2 regions of the Rhizobium sp. BK176 genome follow, and region 2 is predicted to be linked to the other one. Evidence: riboswitches for the same ligand, from Rfam matches in the RefSeq annotation. Region 2 holds a riboswitch; the other holds the start of a gene.
The links. Region 2 has a riboswitch for S-adenosylmethionine ahead of metA (homoserine O-succinyltransferase). Riboswitches for the same ligand answer to the same signal wherever they lie in the genome.
Positions count from the first base shown of each region.

Region 1: it holds a riboswitch for S-adenosylmethionine, as region 2 does, so the genes downstream of both, FHT76_RS16645 (O-succinylhomoserine sulfhydrylase) here and metA (homoserine O-succinyltransferase) in region 2, are expected to answer to the same signal.

Region 1 is NZ_JANUBV010000004.1:254,152-259,202, reverse strand. It holds gene FHT76_RS16660 (hypothetical protein) at 1-101, shown strand, start outside; gene FHT76_RS16655 (glycosyltransferase) at 86-2,254, shown strand; gene FHT76_RS16650 (2'-deoxycytidine 5'-triphosphate deaminase) at 2,276-3,370, opposite strand; SAM riboswitch at 3,443-3,521, shown strand; gene FHT76_RS16645 (O-succinylhomoserine sulfhydrylase) at 3,567-4,751, shown strand; gene apaG (Co2+/Mg2+ efflux protein ApaG) at 4,952-5,051, shown strand, end outside.
Region 2 is NZ_JANUBV010000003.1:194,855-199,905, forward strand. It holds gene FHT76_RS13680 (SIS domain-containing protein) at 1-10, opposite strand, end outside; gene FHT76_RS13685 (GntR family transcriptional regulator) at 7-780, opposite strand; gene FHT76_RS13690 (aldose epimerase family protein) at 896-1,918, opposite strand; gene metA (homoserine O-succinyltransferase) at 2,055-2,978, opposite strand; SAM riboswitch at 3,014-3,091, opposite strand; gene FHT76_RS13700 (ABC transporter ATP-binding protein/permease) at 3,242-5,051, shown strand, end outside.

The sequences.
Region 1 (5,051 bases), on a different contig from region 2:
CCACAGGCTGGGCCGTCCTTGCCGCGCTCGATCTGAACCCCTTCGTTGGCAGCGCGGGCCAGGCGTCCGATGGCAAGGAGTCCCCATGTCCCCAGAAGTAGTCACGCTGTCCGATTCGATGCTGTTTTCGGCGCTGGCCATTGCGCTGATACTGGGATGCAGTTGGCTTCTCGATAGCCGCCGCAGCGCCGACCGGATTATCTTCGGTTCGATCCTCGTCGTGATGCTGTCGAACTACCTGTATTTTCGCCTCACCAAGACCTTGCCGGACTTCGAATGGAGCGCCTACGCGATCTGGCCCAGGATCTATTTGTCCTTCGAACTGGTCGTCATCTTCTACACGGTCTTGTCGATCGTTTTCTTTTTTCGACGAACCGATCATCACGGCGCGGCCGACGCCAGCGAGGCACTGCTGGCAAGACTTGCTCGACAGCCTGCCGTGGACGTTTTCATCTGCACCTACAACGAAGAACTATCGATCCTGGAACGAACGATCCTTGCCGCTAAGGCGATCGACTACAGCAACTTCACGGTATGGGTGCTAGACGACGGACGGCGAGACTGGCTGCGGGATTACTGCGCAGAGGTCGGCGTCCGCTACCTGAGGCGCGAGGACAATGCCGGTGCCAAGGGCGGCAATATCAACAATGCGATACGGCAGACGGCGAAGGAAACCAACGCGCCCTTCATTCTGATCCTCGATGCGGATTTCGCGCCACAGCGTGCAATTCTGAACCGTACGGTAGGCCAGTTCATCAACACGGATGTCGGCCTCATCCAGACCCCGCAGTTTTATTACAACGCCGATCCTGTCCAGCATAATCTCCTGGCCTCGAAAGCCTGGGTCGATGACCAGCGTATTTTCTTCGATGTCATGCAGCCGTCGAAGGATGGCTGGGGGGCCGCATTCTGTGTCGGAACGTCGTGCGTGGTCCGCCGGGACGCCTTGGCGATGATTGGCGGCATGCCCCAGGAAACGGTAACCGAGGATATTCACCTGACCTATCGGCTGCTGCAGAAGGGGCTGAAGACACGCTGGCTGAACGAGCGCCTGAGCGTTGGCCTGTCGGCCGAAAGCCTCTCCGGCTACATTACACAGCGCTGCCGCTGGTGCCTTGGCACTATCCAGGTAGCGCTCCTTCGTGATGGTCCCTTCCTTGGCAAAGGCTTCACCATCGTGCAGAGGATGCACTACTTTCACGGCCTGCTTTTCTGGTTCTGCCGCCCGTTCATCCTGCTGCTGATGGCGGCACCGCTGCTCTACTATTTCCTTGGCCTACCGGCCATTCGCATGGAGCCCGAGGCTTTCTTTCTCTACGCACTGCCGATGGTCGCCGGCATGTGGGCGTTCCACGCATGGGTCTCGGGCGGACGCAGCCTGCCGCTCTTTACCGAAGTGTCGCAAATGGTTTCGGCCGTGCCGATCACCATCGCCCTCTTTCATGCGCTCCTGCATCCGTTCGGCCGCCCGTTCAAGGTGACGGCCAAGGGCGAGGACCGCGGGCGGGTCGAAGTCATTTATCCGATTGCCGGGACATTTCTCTGCGTCATTGTGCTGACATTTGTCGGGATGCTGAACGGACCGCTGCTCGGAACCTACAATGATCTCGACGGCTTCAGCGTTGCATGGGGCATGGTCGTGATGGTTTATGCCTTCGTGTCACTGCTCGTCTGCATCGAGCTTCCAAGAGAGGCGCTTGATGACATCGAGTTTCCCCTCGAGCGCCAAGGGCATGTCGCCAGCCGCGGCAAATCAGCCCCCTGCACCTTCGACACAATATCGATTCACAGGGCAAGGATGACCATGCAGGACGAGGTCGCCTTCGCCGACATGCGGTTGGGTGACCTTCTGATCTTTACGCCTTTCGCCGACTTCGATGTCGCCGGCCAAGTGACCGCCATGGACAGGGGGAGATCGGGCGTATCGGTGTCGATCGTCGGCATCAGGGACCGGCGGGATGCCTGGGAAATCAAGAAAACGCCGGAAGAGGTTCGCCAGAAGATGGTGCAGCGGATCTTCAGCGAGATGCCGGAAGTGATGCCGCGGCGCGCTTACCCGCTTGCGGCAGGAAGAGGCCTCTGGAAACGTATGTTCGCGCGCCCTTCGGTCCTTGTCGGTAAGCTGGAACGCCACACCGTCACCGCGCGGACACCGCAGCGCTCACGAAGGCTCTACCGCCCACCCTTTATCAGCCGTCGAACGCCGCTTCTCCAGATCGGCAGCAGGAACGTTGCCCCACCTCTCGCCGAATAATGGCGCACGCCGGCAGAGTTCTCAGATGCGGAAGTGCTTGGAGAGCTTCAGGCCCTGCGCCTGATAGTTGGAGCCGAGGCCGGAACCATAGAGGCTCTCCGGATGCTCCTGCATGTGCTCGTAGACAAGACGGCCGACGATCTGGCCGTCTTCGAGGATGAACGGGACCTCGTGGCTGCGAACCTCAAGCACGGCGCGGCTGCCGCGACCGCCGGCAGGGGCGTGCCCAAAGCCCGGATCGAAGAAGCCCGCATAGTGCACGCGGAATTCGCCGACCAGGGGATCGAAGGGGGTCATTTCGGCCGCGTAGTGCGGTGGCACATGGATGGCTTCGCGCGAGACGAGAATATAAAACTCGTCCGGATCCAGGATCAGTTCATTGCGACCGCGGCTATAGAGAGGTTCCCAGAAGTCGTAGATGTCGTGCTGCGCCTTCTTGTCGACATCGACGACCGCCGTGTGATGTTTTCCGCGGTAACCGATCAAGCCATCCTTGTCGCCAGCCAGATCGATCGACAGGGCAATTGCGCCGCCCGAGACGTTCGGCTGCTTGCTGGCAACCAGCGTTTCGGCATCGTGCAGCGCCAGAAGCTCTGGCTCGCCAAGCACGGAATGACCGACGCGGAAGCGAATCTGCGACAGGCGCGAACCGCGGCGCACGACGATCGGGAAGGTGCGCGGGCTAATTTCGAGATAGAGCGGACCGGAATAGCCCGCCGGGATCTTGTCGAACTCCTGAGCGTAGTCGGTGATGACGCGCGTGAAGATATCTAGCCGTCCCGTCGAGCTCTTCGGATTGGCCGAGGCCGACATGTCGGCCGGCAGGTCGAGGCGCTCCATCAACGGAACGATGTAAACGCAGCCTGTCTCAAGAACCGCACCCTCGGAGAGGTCGACGACGTGGAGGCTGAGGCGATCGAGCTTGTCGGACACAAGATGGGATGGGCCCGGCATGAAGCTCGCGCGAACGCGAAAAGCCCTTGCGCCGAGCCTGAGATCGAGGCTTGCCGGCTGGATCTGGTCGTGGTCCAAATCGCGCTCGCTGGTGAGACGTCCCGCCTCAAAGAGCGCAGCTATCGCGCGATCCGCCAAAATTCCTGTTTCGCGAGCCATCATGCCCCATCCATATTCGGTGGAGACAAAACCAAACTCAAGGAATTGACGCAAGCATAGAACGGCAGTATTGCACTTTTATCCCGTGGTGATTTGGCCGGTCGGCTTGCAGCCACGTTAAACAAGTGGCTAAAAAGACCGGGTGCAAAACCGGTCTGCTTTCGCGGCCGGTTTTTTTGTTGTTTGAAAGTGGTGATTCATGAGCAAGACTTGGCGCCCCGCAACCCAACTCGTTCACGACGGCTCTCTGCGCTCGCAATACGGCGAGACCTCGGAAGCAATCTACCTCACGCAGGGCTTTGTCTATGACAGCGCGGAAGCGGCGGAAGCACGCTTCAAGGGCGAGACGGAGGGCTATATCTACGCCCGCTACGGCAGCCCCACCAACGACATGTTCGAGAAGCGCATGTGCGCGCTCGAAGGCGCCGAGGAAGCCCGCGCTACCGCTTCGGGCATGGCAGCCGTCACGGCAGCAATCCTCTGCCAGCTGAAGGCAGGCGACCACATCGTTGCCGCCCGCGCACTTTTCGGTTCGTGCCGGTGGGTCGTCGAGACACTCGCGCCGAAATACGGCATCGAATGCACGCTCGTTGATGGCCGCTATCTTGAGAACTGGGAAAAGGCGATCCGCCCGACCACCAAGGTGTTCTTCCTGGAAAGCCCGACTAACCCGACCCTTGAGGTGATCGATATCGCCGGCGTTGCCAAGCTTGCCAACCAGATCGGCGCCAAGGTCGTCGTCGACAACGTCTTTGCAACCCCGATCTTCCAGAAGCCGCTTGAACTCGGCGCCCATATCGTCGTCTATTCGGCCACCAAGCACATCGACGGCCAGGGCCGCAGCCTCGGCGGCGTGATCCTCTCCGACAAGGAGTGGGTCACCGAACATCTCCAGGACTATTACCGCCACACCGGCCCTGCGATGTCGCCATTCACGGCATGGACGCTGTTGAAGGGGCTTGAGACCTTGCCGCTTCGCGTCAAGCAGCAGACCGAAAACGCAGCGAAGATCGCCGACTTCCTGGCCGAGCAGCCGAAGGTCGCCAAGGTCATCTATCCAGGCCGCAAGGATCATCCGCAAGCCGACATCGTCGCCAAGCAGATGAAGGGTGGCTCGACACTGGTCGCCATCGAACTGAAGGGCGGCAAGGAAGCGGCTTTCGCCTTGCAGAACGCCTTGCAGATTGTGAAGATCTCCAACAATTTGGGCGATGCCAAGAGCCTGATCACCCACCCGGCGACGACGACGCACAAGAACCTGACGGACGAAGCGCGGGCAGAACTCGGCATTTCCGGCGGCACGGTTCGTCTGTCTGCAGGCATCGAGGACACGGACGACCTGATCGAGGATTTCGCCCAGGCCCTCGCAAAAGTAAACGCCTGATTGGTCTGGCATCGGCCGGATTGAAGCAAATCCGGCCGACAGCCATACGCCCTTTGTCGCAAGCAAGACTGCCGAAAATCGGACTTAATACGCGAAACTTCTTGCCATTACAGGCATTTCGGACGTGATCGACTATCGGTTTATTGACGGATTGGTCGCTGTATAAGATACCGGTAACGTATGTTGACTATGGTGTAGGTATGTACCGCGCCCTTACACGAGACATTGAAGTCGTCGTCGAACCCTTTTATCTGGAGGAGCAATCCGATCCGGAGGACGATCGCTATGTCTGGGGCTACC
Region 2 (5,051 bases):
TTTCACTCATAAGTCATCTCCAATTCTTAATTCCGCAACAAAATCATATGCATCACCACGATAGTGGGAGCGGGTGTATTCGACGACACGCTGGTCTTCCAAGCGCGACACACGTTCGATCAGCAACGCTGGCGCACCGGCATTCACGTGCAGTGCAGCGGCCGACGACGGATCGAGAGTGACCGCCGTCAGCCTCTGCAGCGCTCGAACGGGGCGGTGACCGCTTGCCGTAAGCGCTTCGTAAAGGGACCCCTCGCCGCCGCCATTTTCACCAAGGAATTTTATCGGCACGACGGCGCGTTCGATGGCCAGCGGCAGCCCGTCGGCAAGGCGCAGACGATCAAGCCGAAGGACGGGTTCGTCGAGCCCTAGGCCAAGCAGGAACGCTTCTTCAGGAGATGGCGTATTGACCGTCCGCGACAAGATCCTCGCGGCCGGCGCGCGTCCGCGTGAGCGCATGTCCGCGGAGAACGAGGAAAGTCGCCATAGCGACTGCTCCATGCGCTCGACTTTGCTGGAGACGAATGTGCCGCTTCCGTGTCGCGACTCGAGCACGCCTGAATTCATCAAGTCGCGATAGGCGGTCCGAACGGTCACGCGCCCCACCTTCAACGCTTCAGCCAGATCACGCTCGCCAGGCAGGGCCGTTCCAGGCTTCAACAATCCTTCCTGAATGAGGCCGGTCAGGGCTTGCCCCAGCCGCTTGTAGAGCGGTCCGGTCAGCGCTTCGTCGCGCAGGCCGCGGCTCTTCAGTTCCGCCATCAGACTGGTTCTATCCATGTCGCCATAATAGAACCTATTTAGAACCAATCACAAGATCGAAAATCAGCTGGAAAAGAAAAAACCCTCGCAGGCGGCCTGTGAGGGTTTTCTTTGATCGGGCAGGGAGCGCGCGTTAGCTCTTCGAGAAAATATAGTCCGTTTCCTGACGCAACACTTCGCCAGGGCGCAAAACAGCGTTGGGGAACCCCCGATGGTTGATTGCATCCGGCCAGACTTGTGTTTCCAGGCAGAAGCCGGCGAAGGGGCCATATTTGCGCCCGTCAAGGCCGGGAACGGTCACGTCGAGTTTGAAGGCGGCATAGAACTGCACGCCGGGCTCCGTCGTGCGCACCTCCAGCGAAACGCCTGAATTCAGGCTGCGGGCGAGCGCGACAGACCGCTTCGCCGTTCGATCCTCGGAGAGGCAGAAATTATGATCGTAGAGCGCCTGTTCGCTGCCGTCGAACCGCTGCATCGGGGACATCTCGCGGAAGTCGAAGACGGTTCCGGCAACGGATCGGATTTCTCCCGTCGGAACCTGCAGCTCATCCGTGACGAGATAGCCGTCGGCCGCGATCATGATGTCGTGGCCGAGGGCATCGTCACGGCCGTCGAGGTTGAAGTAGGTGTGTTGGCAAACATTGGCGATCGTAGGCTGGTCGCTGATCGTTTCGTAGATGACGGACAGTTCGCCGTCGCCATGGACCCGGTACGTGGCCTGGATGGTGCAATTGCCGGGGTAGCCGGCGCGCCCGTCCACATCGACGATCTTCAGGACGACCCGGTCGACGTCATGCTCGACGATTGTCCAGTTTTGCTGGGCGATATTGCCGTTGCCGCCATGAAGATGCGTCACGCCCTTCTCGTTGAGATCGAGCTGATACTTCACGCCGTCCAAGGTGAATTTGCCGCCACCGATGCGGTTCGCGCAGCGGCCTGGTGTCGCACCAAAATAGGAGGAGTGAGTCGGGTAGCTGTCGAAGTCGTCGAAGCCGAGCACGAGGGGCGCCTCGTGGCCGTCGAGGCGGAGATCCTGAATAACGGCGCCCCAGGTGAGAACCTTGGCCGTCAACCCACCGCCTTTGATCTCGACGCGATGGACGGTTTCGCCCGATTTGGTCTGCCCGAAAACTTCCCGTTTCAACATTTCCGCCATTGCGACTGTCCTGATATACCTTCAAGTGAGGCAGGAACGTGCCCCCATTTACCGCAAACCGCAACGGGTGTGCCGCAAAAAAGTAATACTTTCAGTTTGCCTGCACTTCTTCAGCGTTGTGCTAACGCCGGCAGCGTTAGGCGTCCTTGCCGATATCGTTGAGATCGTAAGGGGTGGTTTGGTAGATCTCGTTGATCCAGTTGCCAAACAACAGATGAGCGTGGCTGCGCCAGCGGTTCTGCGGCGTCAGCGAGGGATCGTTATGCGGGAAATAGTTGTGCGGCATCTTGATCGGCACGCCGGCATTCACGTCGCGAAAATACTCGTCGGACAGGGACGTTGAATCATACTCCACGTGATTGAACATGTAGAGCCGCTTGCCCTTCCGTTCATGCACGAGGCAGACGCCCATCTCGCTGGATTCCATCAGGATCTCCAGGTTCTCCGACTTCTCGATATCGTCGCGGCGAACCTCGGTCCAACGCGAAACGGGAACCTCGAAATTGTCCGAGAAACCGTTCAAGTAGACCGACGATGGCTTCAAGTTCCGGTGGCGGTAGACGCCGAAAGCCTTCTCCTTGAGTTCGTACTTAGGAACACCGTGGAAGTGATAGATGGCGGCCATCGCACCCCAGCAGACGTTCATCGATGAATGGACATTGGTTTCCGTCCAGTCGAAAATCTGCTGCATTTCGCCCCAATAGTTCACATCCTCGTAGGGCAGCGTCTCGATGGGCGCGCCGGTAGTGATGAAGCCATCGAACTTGCGATGCTTCACTTCCTCCCACGTCTGATAGAAGGCGAGAAGATGGTCTTCCGAGGTGTTTTTTGCTTTGTGATTACCGACGCGAATGAGCGAAAGCTCGACCTGCAGCGGAGAGGCGCCGACCAGGCGAGCCACCTGCAACTCCGTCTTGATCTTGTTCGGCATGAGGTTGAGCAGGCCGATCTGCAGCGGCCGGATGTCCTGACGGATCGCCACCGTCTCGGTCATCACGCGAACGCCTTCCTGAACCAGGGTTTCGAACGCAGGCAAGGTATCGGGGATCTTGATTGGCATTGCGGTCACTCGATCAAAACAACGAATACATCGCTATCGGTCCGCACGCGGCCCTTTAGCAACTTCTTTAACGTGGCTGCAAGCCGGCCGGCCAAATCACCACGGAGCGTTTTAAATAGCGCTAGTCCTTCAGCGAATCAATTGCCTAAACGAATGGATGGGTCGATGTGAAGTCACTGCCGCGTTAATGACTGCTAGAATCTGTTGGTGGACATGGCGAGTCACCATGGTTATTGAAATAGAATGACGGCTAGGGACGCGTAATGGCAGATGACCTCGAAGGCAGGCCAAGCATTCAAGGGCAGGACAGAGTAGGGTACGACCTGAGCCTGGGCTATCGCTTGAAGGTGATGTTCTCGGCTTTCTGGCATTCACCGGTGCGAGGAAAGGTGCTGGTGATCGCGCCGGCGCTGATTGGCATCATTCTCGCCACTGCCTATGCGACCGTGATCCTCAACCAGTGGAACGCCCCGTTTTACGACAGCATCGCTCGACGAGATCTGCCTGGGTTTTTCCATCAGTTGAAGGTCTTCGCGGTGATTGCGGGCATTCTGCTGCTGCTCAACGTCGTGCAGGCCTGGCTCAATCAGATGACCGCAGTCTACATGCGCGAGGGCCTGACGCGGGACCTGGTCAGCCAGTGGCTTCAGCGCAAGCGTGCTCTCCGTCTCTCGGCCAGCGGCCTGATCGGCGTCAATCCCGATCAGCGTCTGCATGAGGATGCGCGCAACCTCGCTGAAAGCACCACAAGCCTCATGATCGGGCTGGTGCAGGCGACGATCCTGCTCATCAGTTTCATCGGCGTGCTATGGGACCTGTCCAGCGGCTTTGTCTTTCGTTTCGGCGCGCATTCCTTTTCCATTCCAGGTTATATGGTCTGGGCAGCCATTTTCTACGCGGCATCCGCATCCATTCTCAGTCAGCTGGTGGGTCGCAAGCTTGTAAAGCTCAACGCGGATCGCTTCTCGAAGGAGGCGGAACTGCGCTTCGCGTTGATGCATGCCAACGAGAACATGCCGGCTATCACCGTCGCTCGAGGGGAAGAAAACGAGCAGAAGCGTATCAATACCGACATCAGCGCGGTTCTCACCGTTATCAAGCGGGTAGCGATGGCCAATGTCAATCTGACCTGGGTATCGGCCGGTTACGGCTGGCTCGTCGTTGTTATCCCGATCATCGTCGCAGCACCGGCCTATTTCTCTGGCGGATTGACGTTCGGGCAGTTGATGGTGTCGGTCGGCGCCTTCAACCAGGTCAACACCGCCCTTCGCTGGTATGTCGCGAACTTCGGTCCCATTGCCGAATGGCGTGCCACGCTGATGCGTGTCACCGATTTTCGTCAGGCTCTTACCAGCATGAACGACGAGATCAACATGAGGGGCACGATCAAGTATGAGCGGAATCCTCCCGGAACTCTGACGCTCGATCATGTCCGGATCGCCGCCAAGATCGGCGAAGAGATCGACCAGTGCGGTGGCTTCCGTATCCAGGAAGGCGCGGTGACGATCAAAGCCGGTGAGAAGATCATGATCAACGGCGATCACAACGTGAACCGCAAGCTGCTTTTCCTTGCGCTTTCCGAACTCTGGCCCTGCGGTGGCGGCAAGATCGGCCTGCCACCCGCGGATGACATGCTGTTCGTCCCGCAGTCGGCCTACATCCCGGGCGGCACGCTTCGCGAAGCGCTAGCGTTTCCGGAGCCCGTGGAGACTTATCAGAATGCCGACGTCGTGGTGGCATTGGAGAGGGCCGGCCTTCACAATCTGGTTTCCCGACTTGATACGCGAGCCCGCTGGGACAAGCTGCTCGATTCCGATGAGCAGCGGGCTATAGGCTTCGCGCGCTTGCTTCTTGTACGCCCGAAGTGGATTGTCTTCGATGAAGTGCTGGAAGGCATGGAGCCGGAATGGCAGTCCACAATGATGGAGGTTCTTGCGTCCATGCCGGAGGCGGCGATGATCTATATCGGCCGGTCAGACACATACGTCGAGACCTTCAAGCCTCGTGTGCTGCATCTGGAGGCTTTGCACGCGAAGCCGGAGGCCAAGGTGGTGACAAAAGCAGCAAACGCGC